DNA from 4 places in the Methylomonas sp. Uni0011 genome. Region 1 is predicted to be linked to each of the others. Evidence: riboswitches for the same ligand, from Rfam matches in the RefSeq annotation. Region 1 holds a riboswitch; each other region holds the start of a gene.

Region 1 (4,209 bases):
GAACAAAAAAAACGTCTGGGCCAACGCCAGAAAGACCCGTTAAAACAATGGAAAATCAGCCCGATCGACAAGGAAGCCCAAAAGCACTGGCAAGCCTACAGCGAGGCGCGCAACATCATGTTCGCCAGAACCCACCACTTATCGGCGCCGTGGACCATCGTCAAAGCCGACGACAAAAAGCTGGCCAGAATCAATTTGATCAAGGATTTGCTGTTCCGGCTGGACTACAAAGGCAAGAACGAAGCACTGGTGTTGCCGGACGCCGATATCGTGTTCAGTTACGAAGAAAGTTATCTGCACAACGGCATGATTGCGCCGTGACCGGTGCGGTTTCGGCCGGAGTATACCGTCGCCGTTGACGCGGCATCGGCTTGGTCCGGGAAGGCTGGCAATGCCAGCCTTCCCGCGGCCCGATCGTAAATCACACCCGACGGCCAGGATTTTTCAGCACCCCACTGGCCCAACCGACCGCTACCGACACCCCTTGCGCCGGAATCCGACCGTCGTCTCCGGTCCAGCTCCGGCCGCGCCGGAAGATTGCTCGCCTCCACTCGCCTTGATCGAAACCGCCCAATTTGGCACAAGGCTATTGAGCTGCGTCGAACCGGCCTTGACTTTTGTCTCCCCAAACCACCGCCTGCAAGCGTTGTCTTGTAACGAGGTTCAGGAATTTCGCCGGTTTCACAGGCTTAATTCGCCCGATGCAACTTGTTTTACCGGAATGCAGGCGGGGCAGGATACCTGCAGCAACTCGCCGCTATGGCGGTGGCGGATCGGCCGGGCCCGGCCGTCGGTTTGGTTCATGGCCTGAAATAGCCGGTTTTCCTCGGCGATCACTTCATGTTCGTGTTCGAAAGGATACAGCCCCGGCGCCAAGCCGCCGCCGGCGATGAAGTGTTCGCTATCCAATAGCATCAATTTGGCGTGCAGTAATTCGTGCAATAAAGCGTCGGCCGGAGCGATGCTGCACGCCGGGGTAGCGTCGCAGCCGGGGTCGCCGAGCAATTGCGCGCCGAGGCGGGTATCGAAACGGATCGTCACGCTGCTGATGCCGAATTGGTTACCGAATGCCACGGTTTGCCAAGCGCCGGCCTGGTAATCCAACCCGATTTTTTGGCCGCGTAATTCGCCGATCAGCGCTACTGCCTGCGGATAACGCGAAAAATAGTCCGCGATGGTTTGCAGATCGGCGTTGACCGTGGGTGGGTCGCCTGATTTTTTTTGGTAGAGCGATTGCAGGAACTCGGCGATGTCGGCTGCCGCGGCGGAATCAACCTGCACGTTCGTCTGTTTTTGGCTGTAGGCGGCGAGTACTTGCGCCGCTGACGGCGGATGCCAGTGGCGCAAACGAATCACGCCATCGCCGGTGTTGGCGCTAGCGCCGAGCGGACTTGGCAAATGCTGGCCGGCCACCACGTTGACCGGCAAGAGTTCATCGGCGCCGATGCTACGCGAGACCGCGCTGAGGCCGATACAAAAACTCAATACCAGGCCGATGCCGCGGCGGCGGTTGGCGTCGGCCCAGGTTTGCTCGCGGCGGCGGGCATCTTCCTTCAGGTACAGCGCATAGCGTTCGGCGATGGCTTGCAATTCGGCGAAGGCCGCCGGCTCGCTCCGGCTCAGGTCGGCTTGGCAGACCAGGGCCGGGCGGCCGCCGATTTGGCAGGGATGCAGAAAATTGCAATCCGGGTGCTGCAGATACCAACGGTTCAACGCCGAGGTTAGGCCGGCTAAGTCGCCGATCGGCGGCTGTGCGCCGGCAAAGGCCTGGTGCAAAAGGTCGATTTCTGTCATGCGGGAAGGTTCTGGTTTGAGTCTGCCGGCGCGGGGCCAAGTGGTTCAGCCACTGTAGCAGCCGCGTAACCAGACCGGCAAGCCTTGCTTGTCTTGTTGCGCTCGCTCCGCCGAGTCTGAGCGATTAGGAAGATTTTGCAACCAATACAACAGCATAGCCATGGCCTGAATCCCGGATTCGCGCGGCCGTGTAATACAAATGTATTACGTTTCATCAAACTGTAACCGACGCGTAACGAAAAACCTCGATTTCAACTGAAATAATTTGCCGCAACTGGAACAGCGCCGGAATGCGCGATGGTTCGCACAGTTAGGGATTGGACAGGGAGCAGGGACGGCACGCAGACGGAGCGGCGAGGGAAGAGGTTAGGGAGTCGGCGGTGGATACAAAAATGGTAGCGGGGAGAGCGGCGCCATCTCGGTGCATTGGTAAGACTAAGGAAGTGTGTAAAAGCCAAACCCGTCGCGAGGCGGGGACGGAAAGCTACGGATGTTGCCGCCAGGCAAGATGGCCGGGTTGTCACCTTGTGTATTTATTTAATTTTTAAATCATCAAGGAAACAAAATGAAAAATCTGAACAAAGCGTTATTAGCTACAGCTCTTTTGGCATCTTCAGCGGGTGCGAATGCGGCGATTTGGGCGTCGTCAACCACCGGTGCAAATGAAGCGTTTTTGTCTGTTTACGACAAAACTCAAAAAACCACGTTTACGCTGGATTTGGGTGTAACTTACAACGACTTCTTCAACAACAAGGATAATGCTGCTTATTCATTGTCTTTTGATTTGAACGCTCTGACTGCTGGTTCTCCAAATGCAAAATGGAGCACTTTCGCTGCCAATATGGATGCCGCCAATACTTCTTGGGGTGTAATGACCACTAACGCTGCAAAGATGTTTGTTACTGGTGAGAAGCCTATAGCTAAGCTTGCCAACCTGGCATCAGCTAACGCAATTGCTGGTGCAATTAGAAATCATGTTAGCCAAGTCAACACAGGTGCATTAGCTGACAACGTTGGCGTTGCCAACGCTAACCAAGCGTCAACCAACAATAGCTCTATCGTAGTTGATTCGGATACAGCCGGTACCGGTCAACATAATCAAAACCTGCCTTTCGCTACCATTTTTGGCCAAGTTTCAGCGGCCGATGCGGATATCAATGGTGCAGATGGTGCATTCTGGTTCTACAACCAAAACAACGGCAACAGCCAAACCTTGCAAAGCTGGCATATGAATTTGGCTGCAGGGAAATTGACTTACGCTGCTCCAGTACCTCTGCCTGCTGCGGTTTGGATGTTTGGCGCCGGTTTGATGGGCGTTTTGCGTTCTACTCGCCGTAAATACGCTGCATAAGACTCGAATCGGGGCGTTTTCCGCCCCGATTACCTTTATTACGTTCAATGAGAGACAATTTTATGAAAAAGTTAGTATTAGGCGTCGCTATCGCCGCGACGCTGTCTTCGGCAGGTGCGCAAGCTGCTTGGACATTCGGTCCAACCGGCGTCCCTGTAATTAACTCTGCCACCACCTACACGGTGCATTTGTCTGGTGCTTCTGCAGCGGAAAAATTCCTGGAAAAGCTGTTCACAGACGCAACTATCGTTGATAGCGAGCAAATCTGCGATACGACCAAGCCGATCTGGAAATTTCAAGATCCTGCAGCGACAGAGCAATATGCTTATCTGTGTGAAAGAGCACCGTTAAACACCTCGCTGCCGACTGGTAAAGCAAACATCTTGATCTACAAACGTAGCGCCGGCGGATCTGCGTTCGGTGTCAGCCCTATCGTTGCCGAAGCTAACGGCGATACTGCGGGCGCTTCCATCGAGTTCTTGAAAATCTCCAGCTCAACCACCTTTGCTAACGGCGGTTGCGATGTGGTTTCTAACCCGGTTGCGGGCACCAGTAGCACTAACGGTACTTTAGGCGTCGTGAAGTGCGCTTACGATCCGGCCAACCCAGCCAGACATGAAAAGAAAATTCCAGACTTTGGCGTTTCCGATGTCGATCCTGGTCAATTCAAAGGTTATAACGCGCCGATCGATTCGGCAACCGGCGCTCCGTATCCCGACGTCTCTACCGACGACGTGTCGAAACTCACCGTTAAAGCTGCCGCTGCGGTTATGTTTGGCGTACCTGTAACCAAAGGTTTGTACTTCACCCTGCAAGCAGCTCAAAAAGTGACCGGCCAAGTTCCGTCCACATGCGCAGTGGGTGACGAAACCGAAGCCTGTATGCCCAGTTTGACCAGTGCCCAGGTGGCTTCAATTCACAGTGGTCAGTTGGCCGATTGGAATCAGTTGAAAGTAGGTACTCAAGGTCTGTACGATTGGGCCGTGGCGCAGGGCAGTTTGACTGCTTATTTGCCAGCGGCCGGTAAAAGTTTTCTGCATACCTGCCGCCGCGAAAACGGCTCA
Region 2 (4,209 bases), on a different contig from region 1:
CGTTGGCAGGCTTGACGGTCGCCACGCCGAATCTGGAAAACCTGTTTCTTAAATTAACCGGCCACTCATTGAGAAGTTGAGATGAAGCATTTTTTGGCATTGCTAACAGCCCGCAATACCGAATTGATCCGCGACAAAGCCACCTGGGTCTGGAATTTCGTGTTTCCGGTGGTGTTGATCGTCGGCATCGCGGCGATATTCGACGACAAGGATACCGCGCTGTTCAAAGTGGGCGTGGTCGGCGAAGCCAGCTCGCCGATCGCCGCATTCAAGACCACCCAATATTTGCAATTTATAGACTACCCCGAGCTGGATAAGGCGCTAGCCAAACTGCAGCACCACCAGTTGGACATGGTGGTCCGGGGTGGCTCGGAAGACGGTTACTGGATCAACGACAGTGCCGCGCAAGGCTACCTGTTGGAAAAAATCCTATTGGCCGGCGATCAAACTACGACCTGGAAAAAGCAAGTGGTTTCCGGGCGGCAGGTGCGCTACCTCGACTGGGTTTTGCCTGGCATTCTAGCCATCAACATCATGCACAGCAGTCTGTTCGGCGTCGGTTTCACCATCGTCAGATACCGTAAAAACGGCGTGCTTAAACGCTTGAAAGCCTCGCCGGTCAACGCCTTCGAATTCCTGTCGGCGCAAGTCGCCAGCCGGTTGGCGATGTTGATGCTGGCGATTGTGCTGCAATTTGTGGCGATGCACGCCTTGTTCGATTTTTTAGTCCAGGGCGCTTTTGCGCTGTTGGTGCTGATTGCGGTACTCGGTTCGGTAACCCTAATCAGCCTCGGCTTGTTGATGGCGAGCAGGACCAGTAGCGAAGAGTTGGCCTTGGGCATCCTGAACCTGCTGACCTTGCCGATGATTTTGCTGTCCGGGGTCTGGTTTTCGCTGGAAGGCGCGCCGGCGCTGTTGCAGAACCTGACGCTGATTTTCCCGCTGACCCACATGCTGCAAGCCGCGCGGGCCGTGATGATAGACGGCGCCGGTTTGCGCGAAATTGCACCGGCGTTATTGACGCTGGCGGCAATGACGCTGCTGTTTCTGACCAGCGCTGCGCTGCGCTTCAGATGGGTGGAAGAGTAGCACCCGGAATCGCGTCAATTCCGGCGGCGACGCGGGATTTCACGCGGCGATTGCGTGAGATAACTTAGTTTTCGAGGGCCGGCGCCGGATTCGCCGTGCCAAGCCTTGTTATTCAAGGCGAATCAGATTTGGCCTAGTGTTTGCTCGTCGCTAATTGATTCGAAAACCCGACTTTAATCTGCCTTCGCGGCCTTTCCGTTGCAGCGTCGCTACGCCGCAACTCCGCCTGCGTTTTGTGAGGAGATCGTCGGGAGCTCGAGTTATTGGGAGGAATTGCTGGAAGCTCAGGAAGTAATCGTTCGCGGAAGCAGCGATGCCGCAAGGATTGCGGCGCAACGCCACACCCGCCGCGAGGCGGAGCCGGAAAGCCACGGGTCTTGGAACAAGACGGCCGGGTTACCGGCGGGCAAGGTTTGCCGATAGACACGGCGTCGGCCGCGTCGATTTACAAACTTGGAACCCGCCGCATAACTTAACCATCGATAAATCTACAAGGAAAAACCATGTATCTATTTAAAAAACATAGCCACAAATTGGCCTCGGCCGGCGTTCTGGCAATCGGTCTATTCGGCGGACTGTTGACAACAACCGATGCCAACGCGGCTCTTGTTAGCGGCGTGGCGAATTTAACAATCGACAATTCCGCCTTTACTTCGGCTGTACCAGGTGCCGAAGGTTGGTATATCGCTAACTTTTGGGATAAAAACCATAACGCCACGCCGATCACTCTGGATACAACCGGAGGTGTCGCGCTGAGCCAGACCGGAACCTTCAGCGTGTCGTTGGCGGTTAATAGCAATACTTCGACCATCAACTACGGGGCCGCTCGCAAGCAACAAGCCACGACGATGGACGCCGGCAACACCGCGGCCGGGCAAATCGGCTTGAGCGGTGCTTTCCGGATGGAGCCGGCGGCTGGCGGCACCTATCTCAATCCCGCCGATTTCTTTTTGAAAAAAACCGCCGGTCAATGGGACATCTATACCTACAGCAGCGGCTTTGGCCAACCGGCGCTGTTCCGTTTGGTCAATGCCTCGGAATCGGTTAACGCCAACGGCGAGTTATCGCTGAGCGGCGACGTGTATTTCACGGCTCAATCCTTTTCCTGGAACTTGCTGTTGAATGGTAGCCAGTCGGTCAAGCTGGGCACTTTCAGTCTGGCGCCATCGGCAGTGCCGGTACCGGCGGCCGTTTGGCTATTCGGCAGCGGATTGTTGGGGCTATTGGGTTCAGCGCGCGGAAAAATCAGATTGTCCGCCTAAGCCGCCAGCCGGCACCGTCGTCGATCTGCCCGGCAATATCGGCGGTGCCGATCCAATTTATCCCAGCCGCCAGTTACACCGGTTCAAACCCGGCGTCGGATGTAGCGCCGAGCGTTGAACGCTTCCGCCAGCAATGGCGCGATGCGCCTGGGATTTTCAGTTAGGGCCGGTATTGAAATCACCTCTAAAACAAGGAAACAAAATGAAATCTTTAAACGTTGTCGTGATCGCCGCATCGCTGCTCGCGACATCCGCGCACGCCGCCACCGTGTCCGGCGGTTCGTTGATCCTCAACCTGGACCGGAACGCGTTCGCTGCCGGAATCGACTTGGATAACACGCCGGCGCCGTCGATTTATGTAGAAGAGTATTTCGACGCTTCGGCGGCTTCGAAAACATTTGCCCAGTTGCGCGACTCCAACACGCCGGTCGATCTCACGAACTATGCGGCGAACGAAATCTCCGCAATCGGTCTTGAGTTCACCGTCAACGGCGCAAGCGTCGCACCCAATCCGACCAATCGGCACAACAGCCCGACGACTTTTAGCTTCGATCCCAATAACATCGCCGCCACCGCGACCGGAAACATCGGCTTGGCCGGCGGGATGCGTTATCGAGTCGATGTCGATCCACCGACCAACAGAGTCTTAATGGCCGATATGATCCTGGCATATAACCCGGCGGAGCAGCAAAAAACGCCGGAAAGTTCGGCGTGGGTGATCTATAACCAAGTCGGTTTTTCCGCCGTCGCTTTCGAATTGTTCGACGTGACAACGCAGTTAACCGGCAATGTTCTGACCTTGAACGGCAGTTTGGGGTATGGCTGGGGCTTCGATCATCTGGGCGCCGAAGTCGCTAGAGCCGCCAACGCCCGCATCGGCACCTTCAGTTTTCAAACCACGGTAGTCCCGCTGCCTGCCGCGGTCTGGATGTTCCTGAGCGGCGCACTCGGATTGGGCGCGGCCGGCTATCGGAAAAAAGCCGCTTGATGCGGATGTCGATAAACGAACGGCTGGGTTATTCCGAGTCGTTCATCGGCGTTGTTACGGCCTGAGCGTAGCCATCGCCGCGCATGATCTCGATCTTGTCAGCGCCGCCCGCCGCCGTGCACTTGAAGGCGCAGTCGTCCTTGCGCGGTTTGCCGTTGGCTTGGCACCAACGGGCGTAGAGGTTGTTCATCTGCATGGCTACGCGGTCGGCGTGCAGGTCGCGGGTGCAGAAGATGATGACCTTTTGCTCAGGCCCGCCGTTGTCGCACAGTAGTTGGAACAGGTCTTCACACATTTTGGGCGTGCGCAGATTGATGAAGAGTTCGTCGTCGAAGTCCTTGCCGATGTATTCGGCTTTGGTTAAGTCTGCTTCGGTGAGCGGTTTACCGGTTTTGATGTTGCGCGCCGGAGCTGATGATTTCCTCGCGGGTAAACACGCGGGCATCGATGTCGGCCTTGCGCTTGATGATTTCGCAGGCGGCAAGATAGCCGTCCTCCTGCGCCTGTGCCAGCGTGTATTCGTACGCCGGTTCGCCAAAGTATTCGATGTTGTGCGCGGTGATGGCATCGTCTGTGGCGATGGCGGTTTCCAGGTCCTTGGATTTCTTGTCGTGTTTGGGGGGCAGCTTGCGCGGCGCGGCGGTGAGGCTTAACTTAACGGCATTGGTATTTGGGTGGGGACTACCTAATAAATCATTTTATAGATTGATTTTAAAATAAAAAATATCTTTATAAAAAATAACATGTCCCCCCCAAATATGCCCCCAATTTAATTATTCACCTGGGTAAAAAACACCTAAATTCTTGTCGCAGTTATACAGTGTTTTTCTCATAACGCATTCCAGCCCCTGACACTCTGCTGCCAAACAT
Region 3 (4,209 bases), on a different contig from region 1:
GGTGTCCTGCCGGTCGCGAGGTAGTACCGCTCGGCGCAACACTGCCGTCGCTAAAACAGACTTCGTCATAATTCGGGCCGCAGTCGTTTTGTTGGATCTGACCGAAGCCGCCGTCATAGGCCAGCGTCGGGTCGGCCAAATGGTGCAATTGGTCGCGCATTCGTTCCACACCGGTATCGCGGGTCGGATTGGCATTGGTGGTCGAACTGATGCCGCCGGCATTGGAATGGCAGCCGTTACAGTTTGCCGTGGCGCCGAAAATCACCGAGCCGTCGGCCGCTTTCGGATTGTTCTTGGTATTGAACAACATCAGGCCGTTTTGCACCAAAGGCGATTTGAAATACATATTGGCGAGATTCAATTCGCCGCGACGCCCCAATGACAGCATATAGGCTTCCAAGGCGTCGAGTTCGTCTTCGCTGGGTAATCTGAAATCGATGTTTTCGGCCCGGATCAATGTTTTCGGCATGTGCTGCTTGATCGCGCCTTTGGCGAAGTCACGCAAGGAGCCGCCGTCCGGGGCGCCGTCGCCGGACCAGCCTATGGCTTCGGTGTGCCTGCCGGATTGCTGCGCTTCGTCATCGTGGCGTTTGAAGTATTCTTCGTCCTGCGGAAACTCGCCGTTGCCGTAACCAGGATTTACGGCACGCTCGAAGGTGAGGGTATTGGCCATGCCCAACAGATGGGGAGAACTGCGCATCACCGGCGGCCGGTCGAAGCCGTCGGCGTGGGCGACGAACAAGGCAAACTGGCGCATTAGTGCCGGCTTTTCCAGATCGGCCAATTCCGGCCGGGTTTCGGCGACGAACAGCGGGTCGCTTTTCGGTAACTTGGCGATGTAACTCGGGTCGATCGTGTGATTGTTATCCGGCCGGTGGCAGGTGGCGCAGGTACGTCCGTTGCCGCCGAAAGTCTCTTCTGTAAATATTTTTTGGCCGCGGGCTATCAGCTGCGCTAACTGTGGTTCGCTCCCGAAATTGCCGGCTTGAGCGGTCTTCGGCAGTAAGAATTCGAACGGCAGGCGATTCGCGGCGATCTCGCCGCCGGCGGCAGCCAGGTTCGCGCCCGGCCAGTCGTGCTCGGTGAAATAAAGCCGCTGCAGCAGGTTGGGCGAGCCGAACAGCAGGCCGCCGTTTTCGGGAGAGGTTCCGGCTAGGACGATTGCCGCGCCGTCAAGCGTAAAGTTCCGCATTCGCTGCGGGTCGAGTTGCAGCGTCAAACCATGGCGGCCCGCCGCCGGCTCCAGTTGGCCGACGCGCAATCCTTGCCGAGACTGCTTATGATTGTCCAGCAACCAAAGTTCGTATTGGCCGGTTTCCGGTAAACCCGATACCGTTGCCTGCAAGCGCCCGGTGCGCAGATTCAGTTGAAGGTGGCCGGCGGCCGGGCTGAAGCGTGCGGACAATGCCTTGGAATAGCTCAAGCCGATTTGCAAGTTGTCCGGGCTGGAGGATTGTTCGTGAGCATATTTCCAGCGCTGGTACAACCGGCTTAAAACTTCCGGGTCGCCGTGGCCGGTAAATGGCGCTTCCGGGGGTGGCGTCACAATGGTTCCGATGCCGAGCGCAGCCGAGAATGCCAGCGCGCGTTTATAGCGTATTTTCATAATGTTATCCGTCGTTGTTCAGGCCATGCGATTGAGCCGATGGTGTACAAGGCAGCGGTGCGGCTACCTCGGACCGGGCGGTCAATTGATAGTTGCGGATAGCAATAGCCATGCCTTTTTTATATAAATCCTTTATAAATCAAAATTTTGGCGTTTTTTTGTCTGGCGATCGGCTTGCACGGGAAAATCGGCGGTTTGCTATCGACTATCGTTTCCGCGAGTTTTCGAGTGTTAGGCGGCGCGACTGAAAACCTAAGGATTGCGCGGTTTTCGCGGGTGTGGATCTCAGTATCCGATCGTCCGATAGTGGTGGTGCCGGACTTACGCTGTTGCCCGGATGCAGGTGCCGGGTAAATCCAAATTATGTGATATCGCGCACACGCTAAGTGAAATCACACAGTATGTGTGTTTTTTATGCATTTGCAGGCGACTTGCGGTTGGCCAACCGGACTTACACAAACGGTGTCTATGGGTAATTCATTAGTTAAAACAAAGGACTAGAGTATGAGTTGCAGCTTAGGCCTGCCGGGCGCTTAGCCGTCGTTACCCAGCTGTTTTCCGGCTACACCGCGCTACCGATGCCGGATCGGCTGCTAACCGTTTTTTGCTGTGAATGTTTAATAAGTTAATGAATTTAATTAGGTATTAGTGTTGATTTGTCGTGCTGGCCAAGGCGTTGCCGCAGACGGCCAATACTGCGGCAAAATCCGCAAGCCTTGGCTGGATTTATTGTAACTTATTGAAAATTAATTAAAAAAAATAGGTACAAATTGTGCTTTCTCATTCGAGTGATAACGGAAGCGATATCACCTCCGGGAAAAAGCCGAACCTGCCGCGAGGAGGAGACGGAAATTCAGGGGTCTCACGGCGAGACGGCCTGACTGCCCTGGACTAGGCAATTATGCAATTTCTTCACTTCGAATCAGTTATTGAGGCATCAATATGATAGGCATTAATCAACAGAGCTTACGCCGCGCAATTCTGGCTGCGCTCGGCGCCAGCGTTATGGCCGCTTATTCCGGACAGGCCGCCGCTATTAGTCCGGCCAGTCTGGGTGTTATCGACGCCGGCGACAGCGCTAGCTTATCCGGCAAGGCGCCGAAAAGGGCTTGGGCTGACTACGGTACCGGTTTTAACTACGGTTGGACCCATACGCCACCCTTCAGGATTTTTCAAGTCGGCGATGATGCCGACGTCGCCGCGGGTACTCGATTCGATGTCACGGTCAATCTGAAACAAAACGGCGGCACGGCGCCGATGAACTATCCGGGATTTTCGATCTGGACCAGTGGAACCGCGCCCATGGTTACCGGTGCCGCCGACGGCAGCGGTTACGGACATGCCTGGAGTCAGGTGCGCGGGCCTTACGATGGCGGTGTCGCCGGTTACGTCGCGCCTCCCGGCCTGGGCGGCACGGGATTGTTGGGTGTGCCCGGCGCCGATTTGACTCAGGGCAGCAACGGCTGGCTGGGTGAAGGCGGCGGCGGAAACATAGTGCGCGGCCATGACGGATGGATCGGTTATGCCAATGCCGGCTACTCCTTCACTAACGGCGATGGCGATAAGATTCAAGGTCTGCTCGCGGGTGCCACCAACCCCGGAAATGTCGGTCAATACGGCGGTGGTGCCAGCGATCCGCTGAATGGTACGGCACTGACCAACGTCAACCAAGATTCACCCTACGTCTACACCGGTTTCGCGACCCTGAGTGCCGGCGAGGCGATGTTGACCCTACAGGGCTTGAAAGCCGGTTATTACTTGATCGGCTGGGCGGGTAGTTGCCCGGATGATAATGCCAATGGTCAAAATTGCGGAATCGGTGCAGGCCAAAACTATATGTTGACTATCAACAATACCGGAGTCAGTGCGGTGCCGTTGCCCGGAGCTGTCTGGATGTTCGGTTCGGCTCTATTGGGTTTTACCGCGCTGGGTCGAAAAAAACCGGTCTAGCTTATAGCGCCAGCCTATCCGCTTTGCCGAATGGGGCGTGCTCGGGTAACAAGGTCCAAATGCCTTGTGTCCGATGTTGCCCCGATTAGCTGGCGCTCACAATAATTTAGTGGTCGGTTCCCGGGGTGGTCTAGGTTGGGGCCGGCCCTGATTTCTTTGGTTTCGACTGAACGGATGCAATCGAAGGCATGCGCAGGTTCAGTCTTTATCCGACTCCCAGACCGGGGCCAAAGCAGATGCGGCGCCGGGTGAATAGCGGGTTTTACGAGGCAGGTATGAAGGTATTTCCGAGAATCTTTTTAATAGCGATCGCTTCACTGGCGGCGCTGCCGGTGGCGGCCCACGGACCGGTTCCGGTATCGTTACAGCGGGTACCGGTGCCGCCGGTGCCAGGTTTGTTGGACGGTTCCAGCCCGATCGTGGTGAATAAGGCGGCAGCGATTGCGTTGGGCAAGGCCTTATTTTGGGATATGAACGTCGGTAGCGACGGCATGGCCTGCGGGTCCTGCCATTTTCACGCCGGGGCCGACGCCCGGGTCAAAAATCAGCTGAATCCCGGCGCCAAGAGCAGCAAAGCCAGCGGGCAGACGTTCGATACGTTGGCGTCGGGCGGCGGTGGCCCCAATCATACCTTGCGTTCGCAAGACTTTCCG
Region 4 (4,209 bases), on a different contig from region 1:
GACATTGACTTGGGTACTGATATAAGCGCCCTGGCTGTATTGATTCGCGATCGCGGACTCCGTCCAGCCGGCGGTCAGCATCGAAGCCGCCAACGCCGTCACCAAGCGCTTCGCCGGGGGCGCGTAACGGCGCGGACAGGTGCTAGCCGCTTGTCCTAGGTCGATTTTCATAACATGTGTCCTCTTGGCTTGCGGCAAAAGCCGAAGCCGGCCAAGCCGGCCGCGAACAACGCGAATGCCGGCGGCAGCGGCACCACCGCGGTTTGCAGATTGAAATTGCCGACAATCGCATCGCGGGTACCGTTCAGGTGGTCGTAGCCCTCTCCCAAACCCAGATCGCCCGACAGACTGAAGCGGCTGGAATCGAGTCCCATCACGACGTTGAACAGGTTGTAAGACTGCGAGCGGAAAGAAACGTGGTTGTACAGGCTCCAGGCCGAGCGGCCGCTAGCAAGGTCGATATTGGCGGCGTCGTATTCCAAGGTGTAATCGCCGGATAAAATGCGATTGAAGTCCGAGCCGGTATCGACCCGAAACCGGAACACCCCGGCCAAGCCGATAGCACCCGTCACCGTGGCCTCGAAATCGGCCGGATCGAAATCGATGGTCGTCGGCTTGCTCCGCCGGTTGGTTAAGTTGGTGACCGAGCTGCCGTTAACGGCAAACGTCAATCCGGTTGCGGGAATCTCCGCCACGCCGGGCACCAGGTGGTCTTCCAAAATTTGGCTATAGCTCCGGCTGCGCGAGGCTTGCGCGTCGAAAAACTCTTCCAGGTACATCGACCGGGCAGGCGTTTCGTCGATATCCACGGCGGCGGCCAACGCGTCGCGATCCAAGTTCACGATCAACGAGCCGCCGGATACCGTGGCGGCCTCCGCCGGGGATAACAACGCCGTGGCCAGCAACATACCCCAGCCGAAGCGGAGCGCCGAAAATCTAGCTAAATGAATACTCATAGTCATGCTGAGGGAAATAATCTCGAAAGGCGGTGCCAGCCAAGCCGAAGCACCCGGGTATGCCCGGGTGCGAAAGCCGGCTTAGGCCGGAATGGCTGTGCGTTTACGGCGAGTGGAGGCCATCACGCCGAACAAACCGCTACCGAACAACCAGACCGCTGCCGGCACCGGAACCGCGGCCGGAGCCGGAGAAATCAGGCTGAAGGTACCGGCGCGGCCGGCTTGGCTGACGCCGTCGCCGCCGAACAGGAAGGCGCTGGTGCTGGCGGAATACCACAGTTCGCCGGTAAACAGCAGTTTGTCGCCGTCGGTGGTGACGCTGATGTTGCGGGTATCGTAGGTGGTGGACGAGAAGCTGACGTTGTTGGTCAGAGCCCAACCGCTGTTGACGCCATTATTGCGAGCGGCGACGTAGCCGAATTGGTAATCGCCGGATAGCAGCGTACCGGTGAAACTGCCGCGACTCATTACCACACCGTTTAGCCCGGCAACACCGCTGGCGGTAAAGGTCGACGAGTTGGTCAACGCGTCCTGACTGCTTCCCCACGTTAACGTGGTCGCTTTGTTGTTGCGGCCGCCGCTACCGAACGGAATGCCGGTACCGGCCAAACTGGACGGGTTGATGTCGAACGACAGCGTCGCAGGCGCCGGGTAGGTATCGTTTGCCACGCCAAGCATTTGCGACACATTCATATTGTCCGCCAACGACTTGTCGAAATAATTGGCGACATAATACGAAGTGATCGCGCCGTCGCCCAAGGTCAAGCCCGACAACAAATCATCGGGATTGTCATAGGAAATTTGGAACACCCCGCCGTTCAGCGTGCCCGCACTTGCCACGTTAGCGATTGCCAGCGCGCCGACAGCCAGGACGCAGCGTAGCCGCAGCGATTTCGATCCGATCTTTTGCATACTTTTTTCCTAAATGAAAGATATAAACGCTATAAGCGGCTTGAACGACTCAAGCCGTCGATGACTCTCGCACGAGAGGCGGCCCGGCTGTCTCGAGCTGGCGAGATCCGCGGCTTTCCGGCTCCACCTTGCGGCGGATGTGGCGAAGTGCTCCCTCCTTGAAAACCGGACGGCTGGACCCCGAACGGCATATTCCTTTAGTGAGCGGCGGTTGCTAACGCACCGGTCGGGCGGGCCACAGCCGCCACCAGAACGCTGGCAAACGCTACAACAGGAGTTCAGCAGATACCATGCCAGTCCTAACAAATAAAACCCGATGCCGATTCAGCAGGCTGGAGCGGGAAGCCGAGCGGCTGAAATATCAGGAACGGCGGGGCCGGACAGGGTGGACGGGAGATTCGAGTCGCGATTGAGAGAATGGATGTCCGCTCCAGCTTGGTCTGATGACGACAAGCCCAAGCGATGAAACGGACGGCGGAAGCTAGGGGATTTAACCCAAACACCCCCTAAGCGGCAAATGGTAACTTATTGTATTGGTTGACTATTTGGTTTGATATCGGCAAATCCCGATACCGGCCTGGGTGATTTAACATATTTAGATTGTCCCTGGCCGGATCGATGCCGCCAAGCCACCACGAGAATAGGCAAAATCGGATTTTTAAATCATAGCAGCGCTGAAAATCGGCTAGGTACCGAAGAACACATCGGCCAGATCGCCAAGCAGACCTTGCTCCGGGCAGTCGGCGAACACACCGCTTGCCGGCCGCTCGGGCTCCATGCCGCGCACGAACAAGTACTTGACGCCGCCGAAATGACGGGCGTAATCGTAGTCCGGCAGGCGTTGGCCCAGGTATGCGTGCAATACCAGACTGTACAGCCAATATTGCAGGCCGTAATTGTGTTCGCGCATGGCCTGCAGCAGGCTGGCCTGGCTATAGTCCGCCAAGGCGTTGGTTTTGTAATCCATTACAAAGTAGCGGCCGCCGTAACAACAGACCAGATCGATGAAGCCGGTCAGATAGCCGCTGATTTGTTTGGCGTCCAGCGCCTGGTAGGCCGGACAGGCGGCCAGGATCCGGTTGATGCGGGCGGTATCCACCCGGCCCGGCATGGACAGGTAAAACGGCATTTCCTTGATGCACTGGGCCGGCGCCAGATTTTTCAGGCAAAACCCCGGATCTTCGCTGAGCGGTGTGGCCGTTACCCGGTACAGCACCTCGCTCAAAATTTGCGGTTGCGCCAACTGCAGACCGTAGCGCAGGCAGGCTTGGGCGCTGGCGCGGCCGATGTCGCGGCGCCCGGCCAAGTCGGCAAACGCCACGGTCTCCAGCAGGCTGTGGATCACGTTGCCGGTGTGGGCGCCGCGCGGCAGTGCTTCATCGCCGGCCGGTTGGCCGTGGCTTTCTTCGGCTTTATCCGCCGGCAGTTCCGGCGTCTGCTCCAGGCTCAGCGCCGCCAACGCGGTGTAGCTGCTCATTTGCCAGATGCTGTGCAGACTGCGGGTTTGGCGGCGATGCGCCAACGCCAGGTCGGCAGCACGGCGGTCGGCGGGCAATTCGGCCGGCTCGCCGGCCGCTTCGGCCGGTAGCAGGCGGTACTCGAATAAATCCGGTTCGGCGCTTGCCAGCTGTTGCAGCACCCGCTGCTGGCCGGCGAAATCGCAGTCGGCGAATTCGAATAAATAGGCCATGGCCGAATCGTTGGCCCGCTCCTTGGTGCGGACGTCGGCCCAATTCAGATAACAACGGTACTTGGCGCGAGTCAACGCGACGTAAAACAAACGCAGGTCCTCGGCCAATTCTTCGAACAAGGCTTGTTCGCGGCGTGCGGCGAATTGTGCCGAACCCAGGTCGGCGACCATCGTCCCGTGTTCGTGGCATTGCACCAAAGCGGTTTCGGTTTTCAGCCGGTCGCTGCGCCGCCATAGATCGGGACAGAACACCAGCGGGTACTCCAGGCCTTTGGAACTGTGCAGCGTGACGATCTTGACCGCGTCCTCGTCGCTTTCCAGCCGCAATTGGCGGTCTTCGCTACTGTCTTGCGCTGATTGCTGAATCGCCCGCCGCAGCCAGTCCAGCGTCTTGTTGATCGCCAGATGCTCGTCGATCGCCGCTTGCTGCAGTCGCTCGGCCAAATGGTGGATATTGGTCAGCACCCGTTCGGCTTGGGGTTGCGCCGACAGGTGTTGTTCGATCCGTTCTCGCCGCAGCAGTTGCTGCAGCGTCGCCAGCAGGCCCTGGTTGCGCCAGCATTGCAGATAGTCCTGAAAGCGCGACACCCAAGCGTCCAGCTCCGCCTCGTCCTGGCTCAGCCGATACAATTGCTGGCCGTCCAATCCGAA

The links. A riboswitch is a leader RNA that binds a small molecule or an ion and turns the genes downstream of it on or off. The one in region 1 is predicted to bind cyclic di-GMP.
Region 2: it holds a riboswitch for cyclic di-GMP, as region 1 does, so the genes downstream of both, AC0IM9_RS06500 (hypothetical protein) here and AC0IM9_RS09150 (VPLPA-CTERM sorting domain-containing protein) in region 1, are expected to answer to the same signal.
Region 3: it holds a riboswitch for cyclic di-GMP, as region 1 does, so the genes downstream of both, AC0IM9_RS04880 (hypothetical protein) here and AC0IM9_RS09150 (VPLPA-CTERM sorting domain-containing protein) in region 1, are expected to answer to the same signal.
Region 4: it holds a riboswitch for cyclic di-GMP, as region 1 does, so the genes downstream of both, AC0IM9_RS18100 (hypothetical protein) here and AC0IM9_RS09150 (VPLPA-CTERM sorting domain-containing protein) in region 1, are expected to answer to the same signal.

Annotation. Positions count from the first base shown of each region.
Region 1 is NZ_JBVVNO010000005.1:130,246-134,454, reverse strand. Features, by position in the region: gene ppk2 (polyphosphate kinase 2) at 1-321, shown strand, start outside; gene AC0IM9_RS09155 (hypothetical protein) at 682-1,794, opposite strand; cyclic di-GMP riboswitch class I at 2,238-2,319, shown strand; gene AC0IM9_RS09150 (VPLPA-CTERM sorting domain-containing protein) at 2,360-3,145, shown strand; gene AC0IM9_RS09145 (hypothetical protein) at 3,208-4,209, shown strand, end outside.
Region 2 is NZ_JBVVNO010000003.1:278,007-282,215, forward strand. Features, by position in the region: gene AC0IM9_RS06490 (non-ribosomal peptide synthetase) at 1-80, shown strand, start outside; gene AC0IM9_RS06495 (ABC transporter permease) at 82-1,089, shown strand; cyclic di-GMP riboswitch class I at 1,417-1,493, shown strand; gene AC0IM9_RS06500 (hypothetical protein) at 1,593-2,351, shown strand; gene AC0IM9_RS06505 (VPLPA-CTERM sorting domain-containing protein) at 2,554-3,339, shown strand; gene AC0IM9_RS06510 (hypothetical protein) at 3,368-3,634, opposite strand; gene AC0IM9_RS06515 (hypothetical protein) at 3,654-3,992, shown strand; gene AC0IM9_RS06520 (type I restriction endonuclease subunit R) at 4,169-4,209, opposite strand, start outside.
Region 3 is NZ_JBVVNO010000002.1:465,635-469,843, forward strand. Features, by position in the region: gene AC0IM9_RS04875 (hypothetical protein) at 1-1,606, opposite strand, end outside; cyclic di-GMP riboswitch class I at 2,419-2,495, shown strand; gene AC0IM9_RS04880 (hypothetical protein) at 2,549-3,556, shown strand; gene AC0IM9_RS04885 (cytochrome c peroxidase) at 3,832-4,209, shown strand, end outside.
Region 4 is NZ_JBVVNO010000022.1:40,106-44,314, forward strand. Features, by position in the region: gene AC0IM9_RS18090 (beta propeller repeat protein) at 1-171, opposite strand, end outside; gene AC0IM9_RS18095 (hypothetical protein) at 168-956, opposite strand; gene AC0IM9_RS18100 (hypothetical protein) at 1,038-1,868, opposite strand; cyclic di-GMP riboswitch class I at 1,943-2,022, opposite strand; gene recB (exodeoxyribonuclease V subunit beta) at 2,554-4,209, opposite strand, start outside.